Regions from separate parts of the Bartonella sp. HY761 genome, predicted to be linked through region 2. Evidence: predicted binding sites of a transcription regulator. Region 2 holds the regulator's gene; each other region holds the start of a gene.
The links. The regulator PhoB, encoded in region 2, activates phosphate uptake and scavenging genes when phosphate is short. The targets are predictions, from matches to a motif close to TGTCATNNANCTGTCAT.
Positions count from the first base shown of each region.

Region 1: N6A79_RS00725 (NAD-glutamate dehydrogenase) is a predicted target of PhoB. The motif match lies at 9,168-9,184, and genes of this name have one in related genera.
Region 3: N6A79_RS09820 (alkaline phosphatase) is a predicted target of PhoB. The motif match lies at 5,364-5,380, and genes of this name have one in related genera.

Region 1 is NZ_CP104887.1:198,723-209,128, reverse strand. Features, by position in the region: gene N6A79_RS00765 (electron transfer flavoprotein subunit alpha/FixB family protein) at 1-864, shown strand, start outside; gene N6A79_RS00760 (aldehyde dehydrogenase) at 898-2,394, shown strand; gene N6A79_RS00755 (electron transfer flavoprotein-ubiquinone oxidoreductase) at 2,538-4,196, shown strand; tRNA gene N6A79_RS00750 (tRNA-Gly) at 4,325-4,398, shown strand; gene N6A79_RS00745 (hypothetical protein) at 4,524-4,859, shown strand; gene N6A79_RS00740 (SGNH/GDSL hydrolase family protein) at 4,935-6,092, opposite strand; gene pdxY (pyridoxal kinase) at 6,490-7,350, shown strand; gene N6A79_RS00730 (carbonic anhydrase) at 7,445-8,107, shown strand; gene N6A79_RS00725 (NAD-glutamate dehydrogenase) at 9,461-10,406, shown strand, end outside.
Region 2 is NZ_CP104887.1:2,940,255-2,950,660, forward strand. Features, by position in the region: gene sdhA (succinate dehydrogenase flavoprotein subunit) at 1-654, shown strand, start outside; gene N6A79_RS12750 (succinate dehydrogenase iron-sulfur subunit) at 667-1,446, shown strand; gene N6A79_RS12755 (hypothetical protein) at 1,706-2,017, opposite strand; gene N6A79_RS12760 (cell wall hydrolase) at 2,392-3,255, opposite strand; gene phoB (phosphate regulon transcriptional regulator PhoB) at 3,586-4,269, opposite strand; gene phoU (phosphate signaling complex protein PhoU) at 4,543-5,262, opposite strand; gene pstB (phosphate ABC transporter ATP-binding protein PstB) at 5,282-6,040, opposite strand; gene pstA (phosphate ABC transporter permease PstA) at 6,171-7,487, opposite strand; gene pstC (phosphate ABC transporter permease subunit PstC) at 7,484-8,971, opposite strand; gene N6A79_RS12790 (substrate-binding domain-containing protein) at 9,036-10,085, opposite strand.
Region 3 is NZ_CP104887.1:2,264,204-2,274,609, reverse strand. Features, by position in the region: gene N6A79_RS09850 (hypothetical protein) at 558-710, shown strand; gene N6A79_RS09845 (hypothetical protein) at 737-1,357, opposite strand; gene N6A79_RS09840 (hypothetical protein) at 2,146-2,523, opposite strand; gene N6A79_RS09835 (hypothetical protein) at 2,800-3,801, shown strand; gene N6A79_RS09830 (hypothetical protein) at 4,389-4,568, opposite strand; gene N6A79_RS09825 (hypothetical protein) at 4,727-5,215, opposite strand; gene N6A79_RS09820 (alkaline phosphatase) at 5,428-6,885, shown strand; gene N6A79_RS09815 (hypothetical protein) at 7,074-7,526, shown strand; gene N6A79_RS09810 (DUF1090 domain-containing protein) at 7,596-7,976, opposite strand; gene N6A79_RS09805 (zinc ribbon domain-containing protein YjdM) at 8,947-9,285, opposite strand; gene N6A79_RS09800 (MFS transporter) at 10,198-10,406, opposite strand, start outside.

The DNA.
Region 1 (10,406 bases), 650 kb from region 2:
AGTGCCGCCCAAGCCATAGGTGGTGATATCGACATTTTAATCTGCGGGAACAATGTTCAAACAGTAGCAGAGCAAGCAGCACAATTGCTAGGTATTCGCAAAGTTATTTTGAGTGAAGCAGATTATCTTGACCATCAAATGGCAGAGCCGGTTGCCGCCACCATTCTTTCTTTAGCAGATCACTATGATATATTCATGGCTGCTGCAACGACAACGGGCAAAAATATTATGCCACGGATTGCAGCAAAGCTTGACGTTATGCAAATATCGGACATCATCGCGGTTGTGTCGCCAGACACTTTTAAACGACCAATTTACGCAGGCAATGCGGTTGAAACCGTCCAATCAACCGATAGTAAAAAAGTCATCACCGTGCGCACATCGGCATTTACTGCCGCTATAAATGGTGGCTCTGCCCCGATAGAACATGTAGCACCTGCAAATGATCCTTGCCTTACTAAGCACCTAAAAAATGAAGGCTCAAAAAGTGATAGACCAGAGCTTAACAGCGCTAAAGTGGTTATATCAGGGGGACGTGGACTTGGTTCAAAAGAAGCCTTTCAATCACTGCTTTTACCCCTTGCCGACAAGTTTAACGCAGCCCTTGGGGCAAGCCGCGCGGCGGTTGATGCGGGTTACGCCCCCAATGATTGGCAGGTAGGACAAACGGGTAAAATAGTTGCGCCAGATCTTTATATTGCCGTTGGTATTTCTGGTGCTATTCAACATCTTGCCGGCATGGGAGATTCAAAAATTATTGTTGCCATTAACAAGGATGAAGACGCACCAATCATGCAGATTGCCGATTATGCCTTGGTTGGCGATCTTTTTGACCTTATTCCAGAACTAACAAAATCGCTCTAATCATAGCAAGTATAATAAAAAGGGAGAACAATTATGGGCGATAGAACCTATCAACAATGGCAAAATGACGCAAAGAAGCTCACATTTCGCAAAGATATTTTCATCGATGGTCAATTTGTGGCAGCCAAAAACGGCGAACGCTTTGATTGTATCAACCCAGCTAATGGTGAAAAAATTGCAGAAATTGCCGCGGGCGGCGCTAGCGATATAGATCGTGCAGTTAAATCAGCACGGCGCTCGTTTGAAAGCGGTATTTGGTCCAAGGCGGCACCAGAAAAGCGTAAAGAGGTACTTTTACGCCTTGCCGACCTCATCCGCAAAAATAGTGTTGAATTGGCTTTGCTTGATTGCCTTGATATGGGTAAGCGCGTTGTTGATGCCTATACGGGTGATGTACCAGGATCGGCAGCTATTTTTCAATGGTATGGTGAAGCTATCGACAAAATTTATGATGAAATAGCACCAACTGAAGCGGGTGATCTCGCCATGATGCGCCGTGTGCCGCTTGGCGTTATTGGCGCTGTTGTACCATGGAATTTTCCGCTTGATATGGCAACATGGAAATGTGCACCGGCCTTAGCGGCGGGTAATTCTATTGTGTTAAAACCTGCCGAACAATCAAGCCTATCAGCCTTGCGGCTAGCCGAACTTGCCATTGAAGCGGGTTTACCTGAAGGTGTATTAAATGTAGTGCCAGGATTAGGTGCTATTGCAGGACAAGCTCTTGGTTTACATGAGGATGTTGATTGTTTAACCTTTACGGGATCAACCGCTACGGGCAAACGCTTCATGCAATATTCTGGTCAATCCAATATGAAACAAGTATGGCTCGAAACGGGTGGCAAAAGCCCAAACCTTATTTTTGCCGATTGTAAAAACCTTGATAAGGCTGCCGAAATGGCGGCTTTTGGAATATTTTTCAATCAAGGCGAAATCTGCTCAGCAAATTCAAGACTTTTGGTTGAAAAAAGCATTCATGATGATTTCGTGGCACGGCTTGTTACTTTATCAAAAACAATGCAACCGGGAGATCCACTAGATCCTGCTTCTGGCATGGGGGCCATGGTTGATGAGCGGCAAACCAATGCAGTGATGGATTATATAACCAAAGGTAAAAACGAGGCGCGATTGGTGAGCGGGGGAAATCGCATTTTAATAAATGACAAGGGTTGCTACATCACCCCAACGATTTTTGATCAAGTTAAGCCTGATAGCCTCATCGCCAAGGAAGAAATATTTGGGCCAGTTCTCTCAATCATTGCCTTTGAAAATGAAGACGAAGCCGTTGCCATTGCCAATGATAGTATCTACGGATTAGCAGCTTCAGTTTGGACGGATGATTTTTCAAGAGCACACCGCGTCTCAGCCAATCTGAAGGCTGGCACAGTTTCCGTCAATACTGTTGATGCATTAAGCGCAAAAACTCCCTTTGGCGGTTTTGGCCAATCTGGTTTTGGTCGAGATTTATCGCTCCATGCTCTTGATAAGTTCACCGGTCTCAAAACCATTTGGATGAAATATCAATGCTAAGCAGCTTTCTCAAAAACTAAGGTTGAAACCTATTTCGCTACAATGAGCCGTTTTGGTTAACTCCCGATCGGCAATCCCTTAGCTGCGCCCAATAAAATGCGCTAATATCCAACGCGCATATTTGAAATAAGGACAGATAGACAATGACAAATGCGCTTCCAGACCGTGAGAGCATGGAATTTGACGTGGTAATTGTTGGCGCAGGACCTGCGGGGCTTGCCGCAGCAATCCGCTTAAAACAATTAAATGGCGATTTATCGGTTGTTGTCTTGGAAAAAGGCGCTGAAGTCGGCGCACATATTCTTTCAGGTGCAGTTGTGGACCCGATTGGCATTGACACTTTGTTACCTGATTGGCGCAATGACACAAGTCATCCGTTCAAAACACCGGTTACCGACGATCATTTTTATGAGTTAACTGAAAAAAGTTACAAAAAAATACCCGCTTTTATCATACCCAAAATGCTTTCTAATCATGGGAATTATATCGTATCGCTGGGCAATGTTTGCCGATGGCTAAGTGTACAAGCCGAAGCCTTGGGTGTTGATATTTATCCAGGCTTTGCCGCAACTGAGGTTCTTTATAATACTGACGGCGCTGTGATTGGTGTTGCTACTGGTGATATGGGAGTTGAAAAAGACGGTAGCCTTAGCACCAATTATATGCGCGGTATGGAGCTGCTTGGCAAATACACCCTTATTGCTGAAGGCGCTCGTGGTTCATTGGCCAAACAGATTATACATAGGTTCAAACTTGACAAGGATTGCGACCCGCAAAAATATGGTCTTGGCATAAAGGAATTATGGGAAATTGATCCATCCCAACATCGGCCGGGGCTTGTACAACACGCATCTGGTTGGCCATTGGACAATCAAACCGGTGGCGGCGCATTTTTATATCACCTAGAAAATAATCAAGTAAGTGTTGGTTATGTGGTGCATTTAAATTATAAAAATCCGTATTTATCACCTTTTGATGAGTTTCAACGTTTTAAAACTCATAGTCTTATTGCCCCAACTTTTAAAAACGCCAAGCGCATAGCCTATGGTGCGCGAGCAATAACCGAAGGCGGATGGCAATCGGTTCCAAAGCTAAGTTTTCCAGGTGGCGCATTGCTCGGCTGTTCCGCCGGCTTTGTTAATGTGCCGCGTATCAAAGGCTCTCACAATGCCGTATTGTCGGGAATTTATGCTGCCAATTTCATAGCAAAGGCAATTGAAGATAAGCGCGCCCATGATGAAGTAACGGACATCGAGACCACTTGGCGCGATAGTAATATTGGTAAAGATTTATATAAGGTGCGCAATGTTAAACCACTTTGGTCAAAATATGGAACAAAGATTGGTGTTAAATTAGGCGGTTTTGATATGTGGTGCCAAAGCTTATTGGGCTTTTCACTTTTTGGCACGTTAAACCATGGCAAAGCCGATTATCAATGTTTGGAACCTGCGCAAAAACACCAACCAATATCTTACCCAAAACCAGATAATGTTTTAACTTTCGATCGACTTAGCTCGGTTTTTTTATCCAATACCAATCACGAAGAAAATGAACCTTGCCATTTAAAAGTGCAATCATTAAACACACAGGAAACATCAGAATTGCAGATTTTTTCTGGGCCATCAATGCGCTATTGCCCCGCGGGTGTTTATGAATGGATTGAGAAAGATGGCATTGAAAACTACATTATTAATGCGCAGAACTGCCTTCATTGCAAAACATGTGATATTAAAGACCCCAATCAAAATATTAATTGGACATGCCCACAAGGGGGAGAAGGGCCAGTTTATCCCAATATGTAAAAATTTCTCAGTCCATACAATTATTTAAATTTTGATGCGAAAAGAGAAATCGCTTGATTGTCAGGGGTTAAAAAAAATGATAGAGAGTTTTTTCAATAACCGCAACTGGAAATAGTTGCTAGCGCGATGCGGGTGTAGCTCAATGGTAGAGCAGCAGCTTCCCAAGCTGAATACGAGGGTTCGATTCCCTTCACCCGCTCCAGTGATTTAATTATTACTGCGTTATATGAAATATAATCTTTACTTACTTTCTAAGAAAATTTAACGTTTATGAAGTTTAACGAGCATGAATTAAGAGCAAAATTGATTGCAAGTAATCTAATATTCATGACTAATAATCATGATAGCAATGAAGTTGCCTATGTGATTATGAATTTTTTAAAACAGCATCATGATATTTATTGCGTCTATTTATTGGATACAATACCAGACCAAGGCTGTGAACATTATCGTCTTTGGGTTAACCAAAATATTGATGTATCTATTGAATATAATCTAGATGAAAAAACAATTGATGATTATAGTGCAAAAACACTTAATAAATATGATATTGACCACATCAAAGGTTCAAGGCAAAAAAATTTGATCAAATTGGTACAAGAACTAGCAAATATTGAGTGTGCCAAAAACAATAATGCTCATCTTACCAATGAAAAAAACTAACCTGTAGATAAAATATAGCAAATAGCAGTCTTTCACTTTCATACTAAGCAGAGGCTGCAATTTATAAAAGTTAACCTAAGGCGTTACAAAATAATCTGCTCGCCCTTTTTGGTCACTTTGTTCCATAGCTCGGCCAATCGGCATATGATTATTACCACTTGGATTTTTTCCAATTAATTCTGATCCATCTTGTGGCAAGTCAGTTAAACTCATCGGCGGAATACGGGTAATTTTCTTTTGGGGGGCAACCACTTTAATCGCCGGAGCCTGAGCACTCGCTGGTTGTTCTACTGGAGCAATCTCTTCATTTTCAAGCACATTATCGGTTTTAATAGGACTTGGTTGATTGCCAAAAATCGCTTCAATTGGCGCTTTCACATAAAAAGCTAACTTTTGCCGGCCAGCAGGTGTAAAGCTGATACCATCATTTGTACGCAAGCGTGCCGTTTGCCCATTCATATCATAACCAGATAAGGCAAAAGCGCCCTTATCATCAACAAAGCCACTCCACAAATCGATAAATTGCCCATTTGTATTACCAATAGCCGCATTATAATATGCATTGAACCGCCCTGAACTTTTATGTAATTGCGGTTTGCCGAAACTTGGCAAACTAACCCAAAGCCATGGCTTTTGTGTTGCTTCCAAATCTTTTACAATAGCTGCAACGCGCTCTTGATAAATTTTATCCCAATCTTGGCTACCAAACTCCATCGTTTGCCGATTGATTTTAAGAGATTGACGATCATTAGCACCAATAACAAAAATAATGATATCAGCCTCTTCCTCGTTAACAATCTTAGCAATGTTCTCATGCCAATTATAATGATCTTCGCGCACCAAGCCCGATGAACCATCGGTACGTTTTATAATCCGATAGTTAGCATTATCTGCATAAATTTCATTAAGCCCCTCACTCATTGCACTTGCGACAAAGTCACCTAGAAATAAAATCTTCTTAGCATCAGTTGATTTTTCAATCTGGGGCGTAATAATTATTGGCGTAGCGACTGGCTTTGGTTTAGGTTGAGACCTATTAACTGGTTTGCGGCGAGTTGGGGGATTGGTATTTCTAGGCATAGCTTTAGGTGCAGCTTGCCTTGGACCAAAAAGCAAATCAAATAAGGTTTTTCGTTCTTGTGCATGGGCTGCTGAAATGGTGCTTATCAAGGCAAATGCTGGAACAAACCACAAGGCGACAAAAAAAATCCAAAATTTACTTTTATTCGTCATTTTCAAAAGCCTTTATCAAATGCACATCCCATAGACTAAAAATCCGTCTCATTATAACCAAACATCGTGTACTTTGGCTAACGATTTATAATTATTGTGCGCAAAGAATGACAGATTTAACTATAAGAATTAAAAAATCAATTTGATTAGACAAATCATATTTCAAAAGGCTAAAATACTATTTTAGACCTTATCGTATCGCTGCTTATGATTAAAAATAGACAATTTTAAAAATATTCTAGAAAAATAGCTGTTATCTCATCGCATATTCTGGCACTACTAATATGATAAAAAATTTGCCACCTAATACTCTTAAATTAAGCGATGAAATATTTAAGCATGAAAATCGCATAAAGATATTGGGATGCGAATTAACTTGATTAAGGAGTGCACAAATATGGAAACAATTGATCAGGGCAAAACCATTTTGCTCATTTCGAGCCATGTCATTCGTGGTACGGTTGGTGTGCGCTCTTCTGGTTTTGCCCTTGAAACATTAGGGCATCATGTTTGGACTTTGTTGACTGTTACCATGACGTGGCAACCAAGACACGGGGTTGCGCATCGCTTAAATATCCCGATTGAAGATTTCTCTGCTTTTGCAGATGATATTGCAGCATCGCTTCATTCAACTGAAATTGATGCGGTCATGACGGGTTATTTTGCTTCTGCCAAGCAAGTAGAAATTGCTGCCCAGCTCATAAAAAAGCTAAAGCAAAAGCGACCAGACCTAACTTATTTATGCGACCCTGTCATGGCCGATGAGGGTGGCCTTTATGTGCGCGAGGATATAGCTACAGCCATTAAAGATCATTTAGTACCGCTCTGTAATATTCTTAAGCCTAATCGTTCTGAGCTTGAATGGATGGTGGGACGCAAACTTGATAGCAATGAAGATATTATTGAAGCCGCACGCTCAACCCAATGCGATATGGTATTGATAACATCGGCTGCAGCCCTGCTTAAAAACGCAACAGGCAATTTATTAGTCCATGACAGTGAAATTTGGCTTGCCGAACACCGCATAGTGAAAGACCCTGTTAATGGATTGGGCGATTTGACGTCGGCGTTATTCTTAAGTCATTACCTTACGGGAATGAGTGCCAAGGCAGCCCTACAATTTACCACTGCATCGGTTTTTGATTGCCTTTGTGCAACGTTACAAAAACAATCGAATGAATTGGTGCTTGAACAAAGCTATCCATTATTTATGCGCCCTCACTCCCATATCACCATGCGTGCTTTATCTACCAAATAAAAATGCTGGAACCATAATAGGGGCGTTAACGTTAAAAAGATGTTTGCGATTTGGTACAGAAAATCGCACAAGTTTAAGAGAAATAGAGGCAGAAATGAACGAGTTTCCAGAACATTTGCTAAATGGCTATAAAAATTTTGTACAAACACGCTTTAGCAGTGAGCGAAACCGTTATAGGGAATTGGCGGTTGAAGGGCAAAAGCCTGAAGTTATGATGATTGCTTGTTGCGATTCCCGCGCGGCACCGGAAATAATTTTTGATACGGATCCAGGCGAAGTATTTGTCATGCGCAATATTGCAAACCAAGTACCACCATTCCAGCCTGATGGTGAATATCACGCGACCTCGGCCGCCCTTGAATTTGCAGTACAATCACTCGAAGTAAAGCACATTGTCGTCATGGGGCATGGCCGTTGTGGTGGAATAAGAGCTGCCCTTGATATGGAGAGTAAACCATTATCGTCGGACGATTTTATTGGCCGGTGGATGGGGTTGCTAAAGCCGTCTGCTGAGGCGGTTAGTGGTGATAAGTCAATGTCACCAGCTGAGCGGCAAACCGCATTGGAGCGCATTTCACTGCGTTATTCACTTGCCAATCTTTCCACATTTCCTTGGATTGCAAAGCGCCAAAAAGCAGGGCTGTTGCAACTACATGCTGCCTGGTTTGATATTTTATATGGTGAATTGTGGGTACTTGATAAAGAAAGTGGCCATTTTACTAAGATAGAAACTGATGACGTGCTTTTAAGTGCCTAAATTTATAAAAATACAAATTTGTAATTGTTGAAAATGGCGGTTTAATGCTGCCTTTTTCATTTCAATTGAAGCTTATAATTAGAATAAATATTATTTTGAATAAAATCTTAGGTAAAGTCATCAATAGCAATCTGCATACATTGATAACTCTTTATGTCTTTATTAAATGCTTATTAGACTAATTAAGAAAGAAAGCGATAAAAAAGGGTTCCAAATTTTTGGTATCAAATTACTTTAAAACCAATATATCTCCGACGAGCGAATATAAAATTCACCCATCGGAGACGGTACCCCAGCCATAATATCATATCACTATAGTTGTATTATCACCCCCGAAATATACAAATAATCGGCAAATGGGCTTACGCAACCCTTCCGCTATAAGTGATTGCAATGATATCAGCTAAATCTTATAAGAAACTATTAAGATAGCTTTGTCTATCACTGAAATTGGGTATTTCAAAATAATTTGCGACTAAATAGAAAAAAATTCCAAAATTTCAATTAAAATTATATGATTATTTAATTAATAACATAACAAATTACTTATATAATGAAATATTGGCATTTTCTACTTAAACATTCGAACCAATTCGCTTTTGGCATTGAGTTTTATAAAATTGTGATTCATCCTCTACTAAAGTAAAAACAATGAATATTTTATTCCTAGGCTCAGGACCTAGACATGCAGTGCAAAAGGTAAACAATTTTCAACATGAAATTAAACTATTTCAACATTGAATTTCATCGTGCTGCTTGCCAAGGCCCTAAAAATGCCTTGCATATTATATTAAGAAAATAAAAGGCCATCCAAGCCACAAATTGCATAAATTTATATTAGTTAATAATACTCAATGCTAAAGCTATGAGATGGATTTAATTTCAATTCCCAATAGACTATTTTAAGTTTCTAAAGATCAACTGAATTTATGGGGATGTTTTTTGGCAATAAAGCATGTAGCTTTCCAAGACAGAAAAATAAATAGCAAAAGAGGCGATCATTTTTTGACAAATTAAACAAATTGATTATTTTTTAGGCAAAATCACCTAATATATCACCTGTCATTTTTTCGTGATTTTTTAACAAATAAAAGCAAATTTTTAAAAGCCACCACGATAAAGCCCCAATCATAAGCCCTAAATCGAGATCTTTGCGACATTCCATTATAATTTACTGCAAAAAAATATTGGCGAAAAATTAATCAGATTGCCTTATATGTATGCAATCACTATAGTCATTTACAGAATCTAATTTATGGCTGATGAAGACTGCCATATTTCAAGTTAGATGACGCGAATAAACAGGATCATTGGGAGATTGAATTGATCATGACATCGGGTGCAGCACCATTAATGCACAAAGAAATCAAGCTATCAGATGACAATAAGGCTAATGCGGCTTTTGAAGCTTTGTTGTTTGAACATGTTCCAGAGGAAGATATTACAGCCTATGCATCAGGAGAGCTAGCCAATGCGGCGATCATTGCCCAAAAGGCGCTTCTTGCCCATGAAAATGGCGCTTCGCTTATTCGCATAGACAATGATGCGTGTAATCGTTCTGGTGAGCCAGTTAGCATTATCACCCTTGTTAATGATAACAAGCCCTTTTTGCTTGATTCTGTCATGGCTGAAATTAGCGAAAACACCCCATCAATCTATCTTGTTTCACATCCTGTTATTGATGTTGCGCAAAATGATGATCAATCTTTAAGCGTTAGCCGTGAAACAGCAAGCGGCCCTGCCCCAAGAGGCAAGCAACGCAAGAGCTTGATGCAAATCCATGTGCCATTATTGCTACCAGAACAAAGCGACATGTTAAAGCAAGGCTTAAGCGATGTTTTAGAGCAGGTTGCAGCTGCGGTGCGCGATTGGCAACCAATGCTTGACACACTTGACGATGTTGCTCGCCATTACCGCGCCCACCACCCACGTGGTCGCAGTGGTGATGCCGAGCGTGTTGCTGATTTTTTAAATTGGCTAAAAAATGATAATTTTACCCTGCTTGGCATGCGCGAATATCGCCTTGATAGCGATAAAACCAAGAAGACCAATAAAAATGAAGCTAACCTTGGTGAAGCAAGTACCGAACTTGGCATTTTGACCGATGCGTCCATTCGTGTTCTGCGTGAACATGCAATGGAAGAAATCACCCGTGAGGCCTTGTCCTTTATGGAAAGCCCTGACTTGATGATTGTAACCAAAGCGCGTATCCGTTCGCGCGTTCATCGCCGTGTTTGGCTTGATTACATTGGCGTGAAATTATTCAATGAACAAGGCGATATTGCCGGCGAATTACGCC
Region 2 (10,406 bases):
CTAATGGCAGTGGGTGAAGCAGGTTGCGCTTCAGTTCATGGTGCCAATCGTCTTGGCTCTAACTCGCTTATCGATTTGGTGGTTTTTGGTCGTGCTGCCGCTTTGCGGGCTTCAAAAGTAATTGACCGCGATGGTCCAATTCCTGAGCTTAATATTGAAGCTTGTGACAAAATCATGGAACGCTTTGACCGCATTCGTTTTGCCAATGGCTCAATCCCGACAGCCGAGCTACGTGACAAGATGCAACGCGCCATGCAGGAAGATGCGGCTGTTTTCCGTCAAGAAGATTCGCTAGTAAGTGGTTGCGAACGTATTTCTGCTATCTGGAAAGAATTACCAGATGTGAAAGTGACAGACCGCTCGATGATCTGGAATTCAGATTTGATGGAAACATTGGAACTTGATAATCTGATGGCCAATGCAATTTGTACCGTTTACTCGGCTGTTGCACGTAAGGAAAGCCGGGGCGCTCATGCCCGTGAAGACTTCCCAGATCGCGATGATGTCAACTGGCGTAAGCATACACTATCTCATCTTTCACCGGAAGGCGAAGTTAGTCTTTCCTATCGTGCTGTGCATGTGGATCCACTTACCCGCTATGAAGATGGTGGTATTGATCCAAAGAAAATCGCGCCTAAGAAGCGCGTTTACTAGGGGAGCAAAATTATGGTTCAAATGACCCTTCCCAAAAATTCTACGGTTAAGAAAGGCAAGGTCTGGCCAAAGCCAGAGCAAAACCAGAACTTAACGGAATTTCGCATTTATCGTTGGTCGCCAGATGATGGCGAAAATCCACGCCTTGACACTTTTTATGTGGATCGCGATTCATGCGGGCCAATGATTTTGGATGGTCTTTTATACATCAAAAATCATGTTGACCCGACTTTAACGCTACGCCGTTCTTGCCGTGAAGGTATTTGCGGTTCATGCGCCATGAATATTGATGGCTCTAACACCCTTGCTTGTATTACCGGCATGGATGAAGTTAAGCACCCAATTAAGGTCTATCCATTGCCTTCAATGCCAGTGGTCAAGGATCTGGTACCAGATCTTAATCGTTTCTATGCCCAGCATCGTTTGATCGAGCCTTGGTTACAAACCGTATCGCCAACCCCTGAAAAAGAATGGCTACAAAGCCATGATGACCGATTGAAACTTGATGGGCTTTATGAGTGCATTTTATGTGCTTGCTGCCAAACATCTTGCCCAAGCTATTGGTGGAATGGTGACCGTTATCTGGGGCCCTCAGTTCTATTGCAGGCCTATCGTTGGATTGCAGATTCACGCGATGAAGCAACTGGTGACCGCCTTGATAAGCTTGAAGATCCCTTCCGGCTTTATCGCTGCCATACCATTATGAACTGTACGCAAACCTGCCCTAAAGGCCTTAATCCTGCCAAGGCAATTGCCGAAATTAAGAAATTAATGGTCGAGCGTCAGGTCTAATTAAACATTATCTTTATTTATTAAAATGCCCTGAATGAAAATTCAGGGCATTTTTTTGCTACAAAGTTTCTACCATTTGGAATTTACGCACAATAACGTATAGATTGCATTCAAAACACCATATGAAAATAGGGCGTTTTTGATCAAAGGCTTTTGTTAGGTTATATATTTAGCCGAAGACAATTAGCAATCCACTGCATTAAATCCATGAGTCAACAAGTTTAAGAATGGTTAAAAACAAACGTTATTATATACGAGCTTAAACTGCGATTTTATGGCTGACAGCCGTTGATCCTATTAAACGTTTGCGATAAATTTCTTGGTGAATATCAGCTTGCGCCACGCTACTACCATCTTTTGTATAAAGCCAATAGACCATGGCTCGCTTAGGCTCTTTATCTTTCAAAGATTTCGAGTTTGATAAATCTTCTTCATTTAATTTTTCTGGCGCAGAACAGCCAAAAGAGCCAGCCTTGTTAGTAGTTGAAATACCGAAACTAGGTGTCAAAGATAATAGCGTTAAAGCGGCACTACCTTTTAAAACAAGTCTGCGAACCATCTTATTTTGCATGCTTACATCCTCGTCCTATATTTCTAAATCGCCGTTAGATTCGCTCATAATTATCATTATTTTTCTAACTATATATTGCAATAAACGCATTTTCAGCACGCATATACAGTTCTACTATGGGATATTGAGCGCACCACATATTGGCACAGCTATCACTTTGCAATTTATCAAAAAGCGAATTCATGCATTATAATTTCGCTTAAACCTTAGCAAAAGTCGTTGAGTTGTTAAATTAATATTACAACTATCAAATGAGATGTAAAATTAATAGGCGGGCAATAGTTTATTCATTTTATCCATTATGAAAATGTTTTTAATAAATTAAAGGGCGCTTAAAGCGCCCTTTAAAAAACGATAACCATTAAATCTTAATATTATTGGTTTTGCTGTCGCAATAACATGGCACCGATGACATCAGCATGACGGGCTTCAGGAATTGCATAACCAAGGGCAACAGTCTCTTCATGCTCGGCACGCGGCGATGGCATTGGCACGGGGACATGCTCGATAATTGCTGCAACCGCATCCTGTCGCACTGCATGAGTTTGTGATTGACTAGCGATTGGTGCAGCTTCACGCATAGCAACTTGCTGCATTGCAACAGGCTTAGCTGTTTCAATGTTTTGGGCAACTGCAATGGCTTCGCTACGAGTTTCAGCTTCTTGACGGATAACGCGATCAAATTTCGGCGCTGCGCCGTTCTTTTCCTGAGCAAAGGCTAAAGCAACATTATAAGGCTGATCATTAACTGCAAGCTGCAAATTGCCATCGCGGCCACGTTTTTCATAAAACGCATTGCCACCGGCAACCAAAGTATAATGCATATTGCGATAAGGGAATTTAAGACCAGCAGTATGGAAGAACATAGCATTCTTCAATTTTTGGTGGCGTTCACCGCGCAATACGGCATCAGCAGCAGCTTGAACATCAGGCATAGCTTTAGAATTCATTGGACGGGTCAATACGCCTGGCGCAAATTGCTTAGGCTGACCAACTACGGCACAAATGGTCTTTGGATAATGACTTGAATTTACGCGGTTCATAACCACAGTACCAACAGCAATCATGCCTTCACGGCTAGAACGGTTAGACTCAAAAAACATTGCGCGCTCTAAACAAGTGCGCTCACTTAATGGGTAAGAATAAGTCTTTTCACCACCAAGGCTTGCAATGCTCTTCCCACTATTGGAACAACCTGTAACAACAAGCGGAGCAAGCAATACTCCCACCAGTGCCATCCATTTCGCTTTAATTGAAAACCGCAATAGACTTCTCACTCTTTAATTTATCCAAGGCATAGTGCCGGATTACACAATCGTAATATATATGGCGAAAAAAAGGCAAAATGGCAATTTTGTCATAAAAAACACCAAATCAACGCAATATAATCGCTTTATACTCAATTTTGGCGTTATGTTCCTAAATAAAAGTTAATGACAGCACTGCGCTACAAAACCAATGCTAAAACATGTTCTTATGTTTAAGAAAGAGTTAACATCCACATATTTAATCCAATTCTAAAACAAATTATGCAATTTTAACGTAGCATAGATCTGGCGCCCAAGCACTTATCCGAATGAATAGCCAGTGCCACGCACTGTGCGAATAAGATCTTTTTCACCAATATTAATCGCTTTACGCAACCGGCGAATATGAACATCGACCGTACGGTCATCAACAAAATTATCATTGCCCCACACTGCATCTAATAATTGCGTTCGCGTAAAGACGCGACCAGGTGCCATCATAAAAAACTCAAGCAAGCGAAATTCTGTCGGCCCTAGTTTTACTTCAACATCTTTGAAAAAAACGCGGTGCTGTTGCCGATCAAGAGTTAAATCATTATTGGACAAAACATGCGCCAAAGTACTTGGATTAACCCGCCGCAATAATGCTTTAACGCGTGCCATTAATTCTGGTATTGAAAATGGCTTAGTCACATAATCATCAGCGCCCACCGACAATCCGCGTACACGCTCATTTTCTTCGCCGCGCGCAGTTAGCATAATAATCGGTAAATGAGCGGTTGAATCACGCTGGCGCAAGCGGCGGCATAATTCTATGCCGGATAGTCCAGGTAACATCCAATCCAGCAAAACAAGGTCAGGTCGGTTTTCCTCCAACTCGAACTCGGCGTCATCCCCCCGCATAATGACTCGCACCTTATAGCCCTCAGCTTCAAGATTGTAGCGCAATAAGATTGTTAGTGCATCTTCATCTTCAACAACCGCAACTTCTGGTACTCGCGCCATATTTTCCACGTCCCTCACAAAAAACCATGAGTGGTTAATCAAACATACAATAATTCTATGGCTCAATATAATTTTTCACAGGTATTTATGCTGTGACATGCCATAACAATATTGTTCGTGATCCCCCTCATGGATATCACGTCTAAAAATCTAATATTTTAGGCCTATTAAGAATAAATATTCACTCCAACATTTTTAACGAGCTGATATATTCTATTGTTACCCTTAATCCTTATATGGGAAAGTCCACTCCCCCAATATGAAACCAAAGTCTTATTTTTGTTCCAATTCTTCCGTCACCAAAGTATGAGTTAAATCTTCGCGGTGTCGTTCATTGGTCGGATAATTACCACTGATGATATAATGAACCGTCTCAGCAATATTGGTCGCATGATCGCCAATGCGCTCAATATTTTTGGCGCAAAATAATAAATGCGTACAAGCCGTAATATTGCGCGGATCTTCCATCATATAGGTCAACAATTCACGGAACAGCGATGTATAGATAGCATCTAGTTCCTCATCTTTCTTGCGCACAATATCAATGCGCTCAAGCGAGCGCATGGAATAGGCATCAAGGACCTCTTTCAACTGGTTTACAGCAAGAGACGCGAAATTTTCCAAGCCACGATAAAACGAAGTTGGTTGACGATTTTCAGAAATCGCTGCAGCACGCTTGCCAATATTCTTCGCCATGTCACCAACGCGCTCCAAGTCGGCAGCAATGCGAATAGCGCCAACAACTTCACGCAAATCAATCGCCATTGGTTGGCGCTTAGCAATGATTGTCACTGCACGTTCGTCAATTTCGCGTTCAGCTTCATCAAGAATACGATCTTCTGCTACAACCTCATCAGCAAGCATTAAATCGTCACGAATAATAGCATCGACCGAGCGTTCCACCATGCGTTCCGCATAGCCACCCATCTCGCCAATTCGTTGGGTTAAATACTGCAATTCTTCATCGAAAGAGCGAACAATATGCGTAGGCATGAGCTTTATCCCTTATAAATCAGCCAAAACGGCCCGTAATATAATCTTGAGTCCGTTGTTCCTTAGGCGATGTAAACATCATCTCAGTTTCACCAACCTCGACCAAATCACCCAAATGGAACATTGCAGTAAATTGCGAAACACGCGCCGCTTGCTGCATCGAGTGCGTCACAATAACAATTGTATAATTTTGGCGTAAATCGTCGATGAGTTCTTCAATACGGGCGGTCGCAATCGGATCAAGCGCCGAGCATGGCTCATCCATCAAAATGACTTCGGGGCTAACAGCAATAGCACGCGCAATGCAAAGACGCTGCTGTTGGCCACCAGAAAGACCCGTTCCAGGCTCTTTCAAGCGATCTTTAACCTCTTCAAAAAGACCAGCTTTAATAAGACTTTTTTCAACGATTTCATCAAGCGCGGCTGCATTTTTAGCCAAACCATGAATACGCGGACCATAGGCCACATTTTCATAAATAGATTTTGGAAAAGGATTTGGTTTTTGGAACACCATACCAACCCTTGCGCGTAGCTCGACAACGTCAATACTAGGATCATAAATATCCTCATTATCAAGGGTCAAAAGACCGGTTACGCGTGCACCGTCAATGGTATCATTCATACGATTAAGGCAACGAAGAAATGTCGATTTACCGCAACCTGATGGCCCAATCAAGGCCGTTACCATGTTTTCAGGCACATCAAGATTTACGCCGTGTAACGCTTCCTTGTCGCCATAAAAGACCCGCACATCTTGTCCACGCATTTTGATATTCATCTTGGGCTCCATCAGCCATTTCCTTTAAAAGTCTATTTGCCATATAATTTTAGTTTATCCCGAACTGGCTAAAATTAACGTCAAAAATTCACTTTAATACCTTAAAATTTGGTTTTGTTCCAACCGCTCACTACCAACGGCGCTCAAATCTGCGGCGCAAAATAACGGCTGTTATGTTCATCAAAGTCATAAAGGCAAGCAAAACAATAATACCACCCCATGCGCGCTCTTGAAAACCACGTTCAGCTTCAGAAATCCACATGAAGATTTGTACCGGCAATGCGGTTGCAGGATCATTCGGCGTTACCGGATAATTGGCAACAAACGCCACCATACCAATAAGCAATAATGGTGCGGTTTCACCTAAAGCGCGTGCCATGCCGATAATTGTACCCGTTAGTACTCCAGGTGCTGCCAATGGTAACACATGATGGAAAACCATTTGGGTTTTTGATGCACCCACACCAAGAGCCGCTGTGCGAATAGATGGTGGAACAGCACGTAAGGCAGAACGCGTCGCAATAATAATGGTTGGCAAGGTCATCAAGGTTAAAACAAGCCCACCAACCAATGAGGAAGAGCGCTTAATATCAAAATATTGACCAAAGAAATTGATAAAAATCGCAAGACCAAGCAAACCAAAAACAATCGAGGGAACAGCTGCAAGATTATTAATATTAACCTCAATTAGATCGTTGAACTTGTTTTTCTTGGCATATTCTTCCAAATAAATTGCAGCCGCAACACCAATTGGTAATGCCAGTATTAACACGATTAACATCATGTAAAGCGAACCAATGAAAGCGACACCAAGCCCAGCCATTTCAGGACGGCTTGATGGTGGATTAATAAAGAAGCCAGTATTAAAAGCTTTATATAGCGCGCCATCCTTAGCAAGTTCATTCATCCAAGCTACTTGCTGATCACTTACTTTTCGGTTTGTTTCAGGAGCTGAAAGATCAATATGGCCTTTATAGGCTTGGTCGATATCACTTGACGCTAATACTTTTACCGTTTGGGTTGAACCGATAATGCTTGGATCTTTAGTCACCATTTCACGCAATTGCACACGGACACCATCAGAAAACATCGCATTAATCTGGCGCAATTTAGCGCGGTCATCCAAGGAAACCTGCAACTGTTGAGCCAATGAGTTTCTAACCAATAACGGATAATTAGCTGTCAGCAAAACATTTGGATTGGTCGCCCGTTGATCTTTCGGATCAATAATCGCCTTATCAAGTTTGACAGATAGGATCATGGTCGTTTGCCCAAAAACCGTATAGCCATTTGATAGGATCGAGGTCATCAAAATTACGAGAAATAATATGCCAATTGCAATTGCTGATATGCCATAGGCCTTGAAACGACGTTCGGCACGATAGCGCTTTTTTAAACCAATATCACGACGAGGTTTTGGGGCGGCACTCATTGAGATCTCACTCATTCATATTGCTCCCGATATTTGCGCACAATGTAAAGGGCAAAAATATTAATAACAAGGGTGATAAAAAACAGCGTAATGCCTAGAGCAAAAGCAACGAGCGTTTGCGGCGAATTAAACTCAAGATCACCCGTTAGCTGGTTGACAATTTTAACGGTAATTGTGGTCATGGGTTCAAAAGGATTAATCGTAATATTAGCAGCAACACCAGCCGCCAAAACAACAATCATCGTTTCACCAATCGCACGTGAAGCAGTTAAAAGTAGCGCACCGACAATACCAGGCAAGGCGGCAGGTAATGTCACACGTTTGATTGTTTCAGATTGGGTAGCGCCTAAACCATAAGAACCATCACGCATTGCTTGCGGAACAGCGTTAATAATATCATCGGATAGGGACGACACAAAAGGAATAAGCATAATTCCCATCACAAGACCGGCGGTTAGCACACTTTGCGACATGATAAAGGCGTGACCACCAGCAAGTGCTGCTGAAATATCACGCAAAAATGGTCCAACCGTTAAAAGCGCAAACAAACCATAAACAATTGTGGGAATACCTGCCAAAATTTCCAAAAGTGGCTTAACAACGCTGCGTACCTTTGGCGAGGCATATTCTGACATATAAATAGCAGCAAAAAGACCAATGGGAACAGCAAAAAGCATTGCAACAAAGGCGATATAAAAAGTACCGGCGAGCAATGGCAAAAATCCAAACTGCCCAACAGCATCAGATCCTGCAGCTGAAAAGCGCGGATCCCAAACTGTGCCGAGGAAAAAATTACTTAACGGCACAGATTTAAAGAATGAAATCGTTTGAAATAGCATTGAGCAAACAATGCCGATCGTCGTAAAAATAGCAATAACCGAGGCAATGATTAAACCAACCAATACCATTTTTTCTACTTTATTACGGGCACGCACTTTGGCTTTTACACCACTTAAACCATAAAAAAAACCACCAAGGGTTATTAATATAGCCAACAGATCGCCAATCATAATAAGGTTTGTTGCTTTTTGTACCCAATCAACGGCCATAGGCACCATATAATCTTGCCCTTGGCCGGAAAGAAAGATTCCTTTTTCTGCGAAATCTTTACTAATATCATTATAGGAGCGGGATTTATAGGCATCAAGATCGCCGCCTACTTTGGCAATTCCTCCTGCAAGATTGGTAACCATCCCCTTCAAAAGGCTAAGGTTTTCGACATTCCCAACCTCTGTGCCAGTATTACCTGCTTGTTCAATAACTTTAGATATTTGCGAAGAAACACTTTGTTTAAGCGTCACATTTACGCCAAGATCCCAAACGGTTAATAAAATTAGCGATGGAACAATAGCCAATAGTAGCGTCCACCACGCATAGTAATTTGGCCGCGAATGAAGCTTACCGCCGCTCCGTTCAATGGCAAGGGAGCGCGAACGACTAAGAATATATCCTAAGAGGCCTACACCCAAAATAACAATTATGACCCAAGAAATAGTCATCACTCGCCTTTCCCAAAAAAATCCGGCGCGAAAACATCTTCGCGCCGGCTACTCATCACTTAAATTACTTCTTAACAGCCATTACTGTACCATCTTCAAATGCTTTACGTTGTGCTTCACGCTCGCTTTCAGGCGCTGCAACAAGACCATAAGCAGCCAAAGGACCATCAGGGCCAACCATTTGGTCATCAAGGAAGAATTCTACATATTCCTTAAGACCAGGAATAACACCCAAATGTGCTTTCTTAACATAGAAGAACAATGGACGTGATACTGGATATTCGCCACTTGCAATGGTTTCAACCGATGGTGAAATGCCATCAATTGTTGCAACTTTCAAGCGATCCGCATTGTTTTCATAAAAAGCAAGACCAAATACGCCAACACCAGTTTTATTAGCAGAAATACGTGCTAGAGTTTCTGAATAGTCACCATCAATATCAACGGCTTTACCGTCTTTACGCACAGCAATACAAGCTGACTTTGCAGCCTTTTCATCAATACCAGCAGCCTTCATCGCATCCAATGCGCCGCTTTCCTTACAACCTTCGGTCATAAGCTTTTCTTCAAAAACTTCACGTGTACCGTGTTTTTCGCCAGGAATATAAGCAGCAATATCCCAAGCTGGAAGATCGGCATTTACTTCATTCCATTTGGTGGCCTTATTATCAACCAATTTGCCATCAACAATAACTTGTGCTGCAAGGGCTTTATAAACATCAACTGGCTTCAATTTCCAATCTGGACCAGCAATATCGGTTGCAAAAACAATACCATCATAACCAATACGCACTTCCTGCACATCGGTAACGCCAGCAGCAATACAAGATTCCAATTCGCTAGTTTTCATAGCACGTGACGCATTGGCAATATCAATGGTGTTTTCACCAACGCCACGGCAAAATTCTTTAATGCCAGCACCAGAACCACCTGATTCAATAACAGGAGTTTTGAAATTAGGGAATGTTTCGCCAAAAGTTTCAGCAACGATTTTTGCATAAGGCAAAACAGTTGAAGAACCAGCCACTTGAACTTGATCGCGGGCTTGCGCTGCACCAGCAGCAAAAGTAACGGCAAATGCCAAAGCGGCAGCAGTTGATAACAATCTGTTCATCCATGAACTCCTTGCATATGGACTGAAAATGTCCTGACAGTCATTTTAATCAGGTTGTAGTTCCATTTAAAAAGATGCTGTTACCGTTCTATGACAGGTTTATTACAGTTTTATGACAATTGATTTTACTAAGAATGTATGTAGCATTTTAAAAAAATTATCAAAATAACAATATGAAACAATAACTTGCTCGTAAACAACTAATGAAATCCGTACACATATAGAATTTATTTATGACAAGATAAACGGCGCTTCATAGTTAACCAATTTTTAATGCCGCTAGGATTTTCAAAAAGCTCAAAAAGATCCAACCAACTGAAA
Region 3 (10,406 bases), 680 kb from region 2:
ATATCCATTAGTTGCTAGGGCTATGAAGCTTGTTGGTGATGTCTAGAAATTTCTAAAAATATTGCCAAGCAGTTACGGAACTCTTAAAATCTGTTTGGGCGGCGGTTGTTTCCGCCTGGAACGGTAATCTTGATCGCTTGACCGATATTATTAATACTATTACACAAAAAGGGTAAAGCTAACTAATATGACCCCGCAATGGAAGAGGGAAAGTCTTGATTGGGGCGGCGATGAGGAATCGCGCGAACAATGGTTGGCAAATGATGTTATTCAACAACGTATAAACCAAGCACAATAAAGTACCAGCAGTATTGAATTGCACCAACTAAAGAATGAACCACTAGGCGTATTGGAGTTTCAACCAATAACCAAGGTTAAACAATTACCTATGATCATTCACTTCCAAAGTACCGTGTTCAGCGTGTTGATAATGATGCTGTGCCGGACTTAAACCCCGTTGCACCAAGCATAGGGCAACTAGTCCAAATCAAATCAAGGCACGAGTTACAACGACAATCCCTGCTAATTTAGCGCAAAAATCGGAAGTTAAAAAAGATGTGAATGTAAGTGTTGTCGCGGCTAACATTATCATTAATAATACAATGGACACAGAGGCCGCAGCCAATGCTGCGGCGATAAAGGTAAGTGGTGTGCTATATTGTGAAATTAACAAGGCTATTGCAAATAGTGCAGATGACGTAGCGCGTTGAAGTGCTATTTGCCTGATAAAGTTAGTTTAGATTTGAAAACCGCTTTTTAGTGTAAATCCAATTAATAATAAAAATAATATAAAAGAAATAGAAATACCAAAAAATCTACAGCAAGCGGACATTCTAATATCACGATCAGTTAGCGAGAGTAAAATTATATAAATTATCAGGTTAAATAAAATAACTGAGAATGGAATAAATAATAAATATGCATTGAGTTTGGCTTTATCTCCGCTAAAAAATGAGAAGGTTATTGTGATAAAAACCACAGCATAAAAGTAACCCATAATAGGAGATATAAAATCTTGTTTTTCTTTTAAGAATGAAATAGATTTTTTTAGGTTACATAGTTTAAATAAAATTATCCACCAGTATGCTGAACCCGCTATACAAATATTTATATAAAGAGTTTTGGCATCAAAAATAAATTCTATGTATTTATACCAAAGAGTGTTTCGTTCTAGATGTAGCATATCAAAATTTGTTGGATTTAATGGGCAAAAATACTCCCATACCCACCCCGAAAGTAATGCAAAACCTGCTGTGGCTATAAATATCAAGGCAAAAATTATAAACTTTCCGTTTAGAATAAGAAGCTTAAAAACCGCATCACAATAATCTTCTTTTTTTAATTTGTTGTCGTTCATTAATCAACTTTCTGTTTTTAATTACTTTGCAATAACCTTGTTGTCATCGCAGCAAAGGCAGGGTTAAATTTAAAATGGAATAAATACGTGCGGGGTCTGTGCGTTTTTGGATTTTGATACCATCTTCAAATATTTCTACATCGGCTATTGGTAGCCAATTGTTGCCTCGCTTTGGTTATTTCCTTCAAAGGCAAGTGGAGCGGTTGGCACAATTAGCCGGCCATATGCTGTTACTATTCTTTTCTTTTCTGGGGCAATTGCACCGCTGCTACTAGGGTCATGAAAACCTTTAAAAATCGAAATGGAGGTTCCATGGCTTTTACGATTGTCCGTGCTTTTTAGTTTGATACGGCTAACCTATTTTTCAAGCCTAAAAGCTTCTCGCCATATAGAAATCAATCATTGTTCCTAGCAGCTAGAATGCCTGCGAAGCTTTCAAAATCAAAATCTTCTAATTCAGTCAAAGCTGCCTACTTGGTTTATGAAAGTTGCTGTGTTGCAATCCCATCTACTTGTTAAGCCTTACGAGGTTTTATAAATGCGGAATATATTGCAATTGATGGGATAGCAAAACAAATAAGCCAACAATTTACACTGGCGGATGGGGTCATCAAAAATAAAAATTGATAATGCCAATAAAGCAAATGGATAATCCACAACGGCTAACACTATTGTTGCAAGCTTTTTTATATTGCTGCTCTCATGGCTTTGTAAACTACAGCGCAGATGCTGGACTTGGCAAAGTTGCGTAAAACATTGATGAAAGGGGCTTAATGCTTTTTTTTAAATTACTTTAATGTTCCATTTACACATTTTGAAGCAATAGTCTTCGTATAATCTCTAACTGCTTTTTGTTTTCCTTCTTTAGTTTTAGCTATTGGGTGTGAATAGGCACCAGACATAATCGTTCTTAGATTTTTCCTTGCTTCTTCACTTACTTTGGTTCTACTTACTCCCTCAAGCAGATTATTTAAGGGCTCGCCTATTTGTCTCAGGCTCATGGACGAGGATGCTACTTTAACATATTGCTCACACTTAGCTTTGTTAATTTGACGCGTTCTTTCGGCTTTATCTGCACTGAAATTGTTGGATTGCGCATTTGCAAATGATGATGAAATTAGCGGTTGGGTGACTAGCAATAAACTTAACAATAAAATTCTAAACATTTCTGGCCCTCTGTAATATTTCAAAGCAATGATGCAAATAAGAAATGCACAAAACAAAATAAAAATAAAGGGGCTTTAAGTCCATTTTTTATTAAAACATCTAGAAACCTTTTCAATAGTAATTGAATTTCAAGCACAGATTTTGAGAATGTAGTGCGTAATTAAAGCCCGCCGTAATTATCAAAATAACAAATTAACAAAATGAGTGTAGATTACGAATGATATTTGCGACAAGGCCGTATAAGATCATCTGATAATAAATTGAGTGAGGCTCTAATGAAGTTTGTTTTTAATTTAATCGCTTTGGTATTGTTGTTCTTTTGGGGAGGACTGATGCAAGCCTCGGCCACGCAGTGGAAAAATGAGCGCACCGGTAAGACGGTAGATCTATTGGAAGGCCAGAGCTTGTTAGAAATTTTACCGGGGCAATCATACTATCTTTTGAAAGGGACCACCTATCAGCAAGTAGCAACAGTAACAGTAAGGCGTTTTGCAATTGATAACATTAAAGAGTTTCAAAAACAGCTCACAGAAAATAGATCGCGCAGTGTCGAAAATTTCAAAATCATAGAGGATTGGGCTGGGTTCAAAATTGATGGGAATGATGCCTATCGGTTGGTGTCCATTGAGGATGTTTTTGGTTCTGAACACAAAATAACAGAAACCCTTCTCTTAGCACAACAAGATCGTTACTGTTTGATCAATCGCCAAGTCGAAGTAAGCCCTAATCAAGAGCCAACCGAAATTTTAAACAATGCTGAGTCGAAGGAACTGGCTCCACTATTTGATAAGATGCTATTGAGTTGTGTCAGTGATGCCCCTGCCATCCCATTTCCCCTTCATGGTGAGTGGAAAAATAAATTAACAGGTAAAACTGTAACGTTGCCTTCAGATTGGGAGGGTATTGAAATAAAGCATCCAGAGACTGGAGAATTGATCGAGAGTGATCAAGGCACGGCGGTCTCGTATAATAACGGCATGTGGGAGTCGATAATTTTTATGGCTTTTAATGAAACTCTCAAGCTAGCAAGAGATGAAATGGTTGCACAGTATTTAAGTAGGATTTACGATACTAAGAAAACAAAGCAAACAATCGCCGGACAACAAATTGAGATTGTGAAAGGCTGTCTAAAAAATAACATTAGTTGTTATGAAATTTCGCAATTAAACATAGGAGAAAACTTTGCATTTTTTGTGGTTTCGTATCTGAAGGATAAAGAGCCGTCAAAAAGCCGTGAAGAGATACTGACTGCTTTAGTGAAAAGCATGGTGCCTTAATGGCAAGCATTAGTGCTGAAGAACAGATGCTTTGCGGTCACAAGCCTTTTACAAAATTGAGTGTTGTCGCAAATATTTTTAGTCATCTATGTTATTAAAAAGCATTATCAGTAGCCCCGCTTTTGGGCGGGGCTTTTTATGGGGGCGATATACCAAGAGATTTATTGAATGGCTTTCCAGGTAATTGAACAATCATCACAAGGCACACTGTACTATCGCAAGTCTGCTTAAAGGGGGTATCCTGTTGGACGCACAAAAGGCTCACCAAGTTCAAAATTTATTTAGTCTGCGATCAAGACGGCAAGCCAATATGTCTATTATTGTGCGAAAAACAAGTAAGTAACTATAAAGGCGCGGTTCTTCTGTTACCAGTTCTGCTTGATGCGCAAGAACTGATTGTTGACAGAGGTATTGACACAGACTGGTTAAGGCAAGCGTTGTTTGATCTTTCCTTCCCTAATGTGTACAGCCACAATCATATACTTTGACAAAACAATTTAGAAATTACCTCATAAGATTGAAAACTTGTTTGCAAAACTTAAACGTTGGCGGCGTATCGCAACAAGATGTGCCCAACGAAAATTGGTTCATACTTTCTTTGCAGCCATATGTATCGCTGTAGCTAAACTATTGGCGGTAGAAAGTGCCGTCATTTTACTTGATTTGGTAATGGTGGTGGCAACATTTTGCGTTGTATTGGTTAAACTCCGCATGAAATCATCCAAACGCTCAACCACAATACGTACCGACGATACAGCTTCAACCAATAGATTGCCTGTTGTCGATGATAAATTATATAGAGAAAAAACACTTCATAATAAAAAAGCAATGAGAAACAGTAAGACCAGAATACCTGGCGCATAATCCATTTTTACCAAGCATGCCATGGTTAAAATTGCATGGACGACTGGTAAACCAATAGCGCTTAAAAAATCACTGCTTTTAATAAACCAACATTTGATCCTACTTCTGATAATACGAGGGCATAATTTGGGGCGCGTTGATAAGCGGTTTCGGCTGCTTTGTCTTGTTTGGCCACATGAAATTTAACGCCGTTTTGCAAATATTGTCTTGTTTCACGCACAGCTACTTTGCTTTCAGTAACTTTGTTGAGCACCAATATGATGCGATCAAGATCAATGCCCTTTTCGACAAGTTCATTGGCAAAGATGAGTTGCGGTTCAAGGTCGTCAATTGGTAAACCAGTTGGCACAAAAATCAAATTAGATAGCTTGGTAATTTCAAGACTTGGGTGATCTGAAACCGGCTTTCCATCGGCAACAACAAGATCCACCATTTTACGGCTCATCATTGTTGGCATATTATAAGCTTGGCCAAAAATAACGGGTTGATGACCTTTTTCTTCGCTTAGCTTATATCCATATAAAAAGCTTCGTTGTAGGTATCTTATCATAAAACAATTTTTGAATAAAAAATGAATTTTATTTCAAGAATGCTTTTTGATAAAATGAATTGGCAGAAAACCGCCCACTTCTTATAAAAAAGTTGGGATTTTTATTTTCCTTAATGTATTAGCTCGTTTTTGTCCGAAAATAGCGACGTGTCATATCACTGAAATATAGGTGCAGTATCCGCATTCTACATTCTGGCAAAAAGGGATACTCCATGAAACTTCATAAACTTGTACTTTTGGCTCTTGGCCTTACAACTGTCTTTGGCGGTGCTGTTTCTCCGTCAATGGCGCAAGATGCACCTGCAAAAAACGTTATCTTATTAATAACTGATGGTGCGGGTATCAATACATGGCGTGCAGCAAGCTATTATCGCCATGGTGCTCTTGGCCATGAGGTCTATGATGATTTTGATGTTAAGGCATTTATGTCAACCTATCCACTCAACACGTCTAATACGCCAACCAAAACTAATGATGGTTCAGTTACTTTCAATGCATCTGAGCTTTGGGATGCGGCACCAAGTAATGAAGTATTCAAGGGATCGCTTGGTAATTATCCTGGTTATTTCAAAGGCTATGACTATACACGTACCGACTATACCGATAGTGCTGCTGCAGCAACAGCTTTGGCAACAGGACAAAAGACTTATAATAATGCTATTAATTGGTCGAATAATGATACCAAGCTAAAACATATTGGTGAATACGCAGTTGAAAGTGGTCGCTCATTGGGCTCGATTTCGACTGTGCAGTGGACTCATGCGACACCGGCTGGCTTTCTCTCGCATAATGCTAGTCGTAATGAATATAGCGCGATGGCGCAAGATATCGTTAATTCTGGTATGGCAAGCGTTGTCATGGGGGCAGGACATCCAAACTTCGATAAGGAAGGCAAGCCCGTTGAGGCCAAGGATGATAAAGCCTATCGTTATGTAGGTGGTAAAGACACTTGGGATAAGCTTAAAAACGGCGAAACAGATTATGTTCTCATCGAAACCAAAGAGGATTTCGAAAAACTTGCTGCAGGTAAGTTTGATCTTGGTAATAAAACCAAGCTACTTGGTACAGTTCAAAATCATTTAACAACTCAGTTTAATCGTCCAGGCGTTGCCATGGGGCAGCCTCTTGAAAACCAACCAAGCCTTGCAACCATGACCAAAGGCGCACTTAATGTGCTTTCAAAAAATGAAAAAGGCTTTTTCTTGATGGTTGAAGGTGGTGCGGTTGATTGGGCCGCACATGCTAATAATCTGCCGCGTTTAATTGAAGAGCAAATCGATTTTAACCTTGCGGTTGAAGCGGTTGCAGAGTGGGTTGAGGCCAATTCATCATGGGATGAAACCCTAATCATCGTAACGACTGATCATGGTAACGGTTTGTTGCAGGGACCAGATAGCAATAGCACTGCCTATTCGGACCTTATCAATCAAGGCGCTGGTGCTTTGCCGCTTGTTCGCTGGCATACAGATACCCACACACGTGAATTGGTTCCGCTTTATGCTCATGGTAAAGGTGCAGAATTCTTCCGTGATGTAGCTAAAAAAGATGCTGGTCTTGCTGCTTATCATGCAGCAGAAGAAAATCAGATTTATGTTGATAATACAGATGTGTTTCGTGCTTCTCTTGCTGCGTTTGGCTTGAAAGAAACGCCGCTAGCACAGGGGAAATAAATCCTAATAGTTTAAACTAGCATTAATATTTGAAATGCCCGCCCAAGCTTTACCGGCTTTGGCGGGTTAATTGGTTTAAAAGAGTATGAAAGCCTCTATCGCTAAAAAAGGATTAAATGGCGTTTGAAGGCAATAAATGGAAATCATCAGATCTATGTTATTTTATAGCTTAAGGTGGGAAGCAGATCATGAAATTGTTAAGTAAATTCACATTGTCTATGATAGCTATCATGGGATTATTTGGCACCAACACAAGCATAGTGTTGGCTGCTGAAAAACCAATTATTAGCATTTTAAAAGATACGGCTAAGGCTGAAGTTATTCGCGCTAAGCGCAAAGGTGATATTGTTGAAATTGAGGTTCGCTTTAATACGGTGGTTGAACCATTTAGTGGTGCCATTATTTATGAAAAGCTCAATCGCGATTTAGTTTTTATCAGTAGTGGTGAACAAAAATGGCCGCTTGATGCCGCAGAAGATTCTGCGCCCCAAGATCTTAAACTGAATTTTAGTTATGATATGACAAAAACACCACGTATTGGTCAGTGGAAAGGCAAATTTATAGCTCCGCCATCAAATGTCAATAAGATTAACCTTCATATTGATGGCTTGCCTGTGATTGAAAACGTTTCAATCAAATAGTTTATTGACATAAAAAACCCTGCATAAGAATTTATGCAGGGGTCTCAACTGTTTTATGATTTTAATAAATTATCGAACGTTGCTGCGAGCTTCTTCAAGTTCGCGGACAGCTTCGTCAAGCTTTTTGGTCTTCTTAGCAATTTTCTTGGCATCACCGCCCATTTTGGCGTCTTCTAGTTCTGCCTTACGCTGAGCTACTTTGTGTTCCTTTTCAGCAACCTTTTGTAAATTGCTTGCACGGCGACCTGCATCGGTGCAATGCTGGTTTACTTCACTTAAAGCCTTTTCTAGGCCTGCAATTTTATGGGTATGGCCATGTTGACGGGCATAATCAATTTGCTTTTGGATGTTTGCTTTTTCTATTGCACATTCGCCAGTGGCGCTTTGAGCGCTTGCAGCAGCAGGAACGAGTAAAAGCAATGAACAGCCAAGGATAAGTTTCTTAATCATAATAACTCCTTTTTGTATTATTTATAGCTTATATATAAGCCATATCGAAAGAATAATCCAATAGTATTTTTAATAAATTACCAATTTTAATTGAAGTTTAAAAACGAAATGAAAGCTAATTTGAATATTTGTTCAGATTCCATTCATTTTTCCATAATTTATCCAGTTATGATACAAGTATAGTTTGATTTATTCTTATTAGCTTTTTTATTGATTAGTTTTTTTCTAATTAGCTATTTTTATGATTCTCACAATTTATATATCAAATATGCCTAGTATCTAGGACTTAAAAAGATATTTTAAAATGCTGATAGGTTGTGCTAGTTTAACAAGATATCGAAAAAATATAAGTCAATCTAATAATATACTATAATAATACGTAACTGTATTATAATTTACTGCTATTATATTTAATAGCTTTCCATGACGAAAATAAACTTTAGCTATAAGAATTGAATCATTAGAAACATCTTATTTGATGATTATGTAATATTATAAAAAGACAAATTCAATTCAAACTGCGATAGCCTTCGTCACTTATAATAGCATGATTGTTAGCTCTTTGCTATTGCTATTGCTGTGATGAAGAAAAAGTGAATTGAGACCGCTACTTAGCTATGCATCTTCTTCATATAGGCAAAGCTGTTGCGTAGAGATGCAGTCTTAACGTATCGATATAATCGCCAAAGGCATTTAAACGAGATTTGAATATTAACCGCATTATTAATGCGGTATGGTTGGCATCTTGCCCATTTGACCTTTACACTGCTGTCGATTGAGGTTTTCTTTTGTAGTTGCAGAAGGCAAGACGTTTTGTGATGTTTTTTTGCCTATGAAGGTGTTAGTTGGTTGGTATTAAAGCTATAAGGCTTATTGGCTGCATAACTAACGGCCGCAATCAGGCAAAGTTTTGCAAATATAGAGATTGGGGCATAGACACTATTGCATCAAATGCCCCAATAAATTGCAATTAGTCTTGCACTTTTTTGACGAATTCAGACTTTAGTCCCATTTGACCAATGCCAGGAATTTTACAATCAATGTCGTGATCTCCATCAACAAGGCGAATGTTTTTTACCTTAGTGCCAACTTTAACCACCGAAGACGATCCTTTTACTTTAAGATCTTTGATAACACTTACGGTGTCGCCATCATTAAGCTCAGTACCATTGGCATCACGAACAACAATTTTATCGCCACTTTGGGTGGATGCATTCCACTCATTACCACATTCGGGGCAAATATAGTTGCTACCGTCTTCATAAGTATAGGTTGAATTGCATTGTGGGCATGCTGGAAGCTCACTCATCATATAGTCCTTATTTTCATTCCTAAAGGGATACATCATGGCTTAATGAAAAACTTTGATGTGTTTATATGGCTTGGTTGTTATCCAAACTCTTTATTCAAGAAATATTATTATAAGTTTTGAATTTTTCTAATTTTGAAAAGACCCATACAAGAATTTTGCAAATTTTAACAGTAAAATTTTTAAATAGGTAAAATTCAACGCAATTTAAGGGCAAATAGGTTTTATCATTGCAGGTTATGCCTTTAGTAAGGTGCGGCTTTTGGTTTGACGCCTATAGCAAACATGTTTTAAACTAATTGCCCTGCTTTAATGTTAAAACAATTATATTGCTTTTATCTAACCAACCCAACAGGCGATCTTTTATTGTTATGGCTGCTGTGTGACACATTTGGTCCTGCTCATAATTTCTGTAATCAGTAATATGTGCGATGTTAGCGATAGGCGAAAGTAAGGTAATATGCACATTGAAGTTCTATGAGAATGTAGATTTAATTTATTTTTGTGTCCTTTCAGGATAGAAGTATATTTCACGGTAACTTTGTTGAAGAGCCTTGAAAATATTTATATTTCTCAGCGGCTATTCTTGCATTCAATCTTTGGGTTATCACGAAAATTCTTCATAACATTTCGTTCAAATTAATGGCGCCTGAAACTGAGTATATTAGCTGAAATACCAAAGGATATCTTTAGTTATACAAAAATTTTATCGCAAATTTTAATGGTAATGTATTTGTAGCGCAAATGCGCTGCCTTTATAGAATTTCGAGTATCTTTATTTAAAAAATATTGTTAAATAATTGCCCTTATTGATTAATCGTCCAGAAACTCTTCTTGTGCTTGAAGCTGATCAATAGCATTTTTTATTTGCTGAGCGGTTCGAGGCGCAAGCTTTATTGCATGTTGCAAATTTTAAGTTTTACTTACTCCCTCAGCTTCCTTTTTTATGTAAAAGCACAAAATTAAAGCAAGAAAAAGCAAACAGCTTGTAAAGATTATTACCGTTGTCCAGCCGCCTTTAAACCAAAACCAACCGCCAAAAGCACCGATAAAGCTTGAACCCATATAATAAAACAAAAGGTAAAGCGCAGATGCGTGTCCTTTAGCACCTATAGCTATGC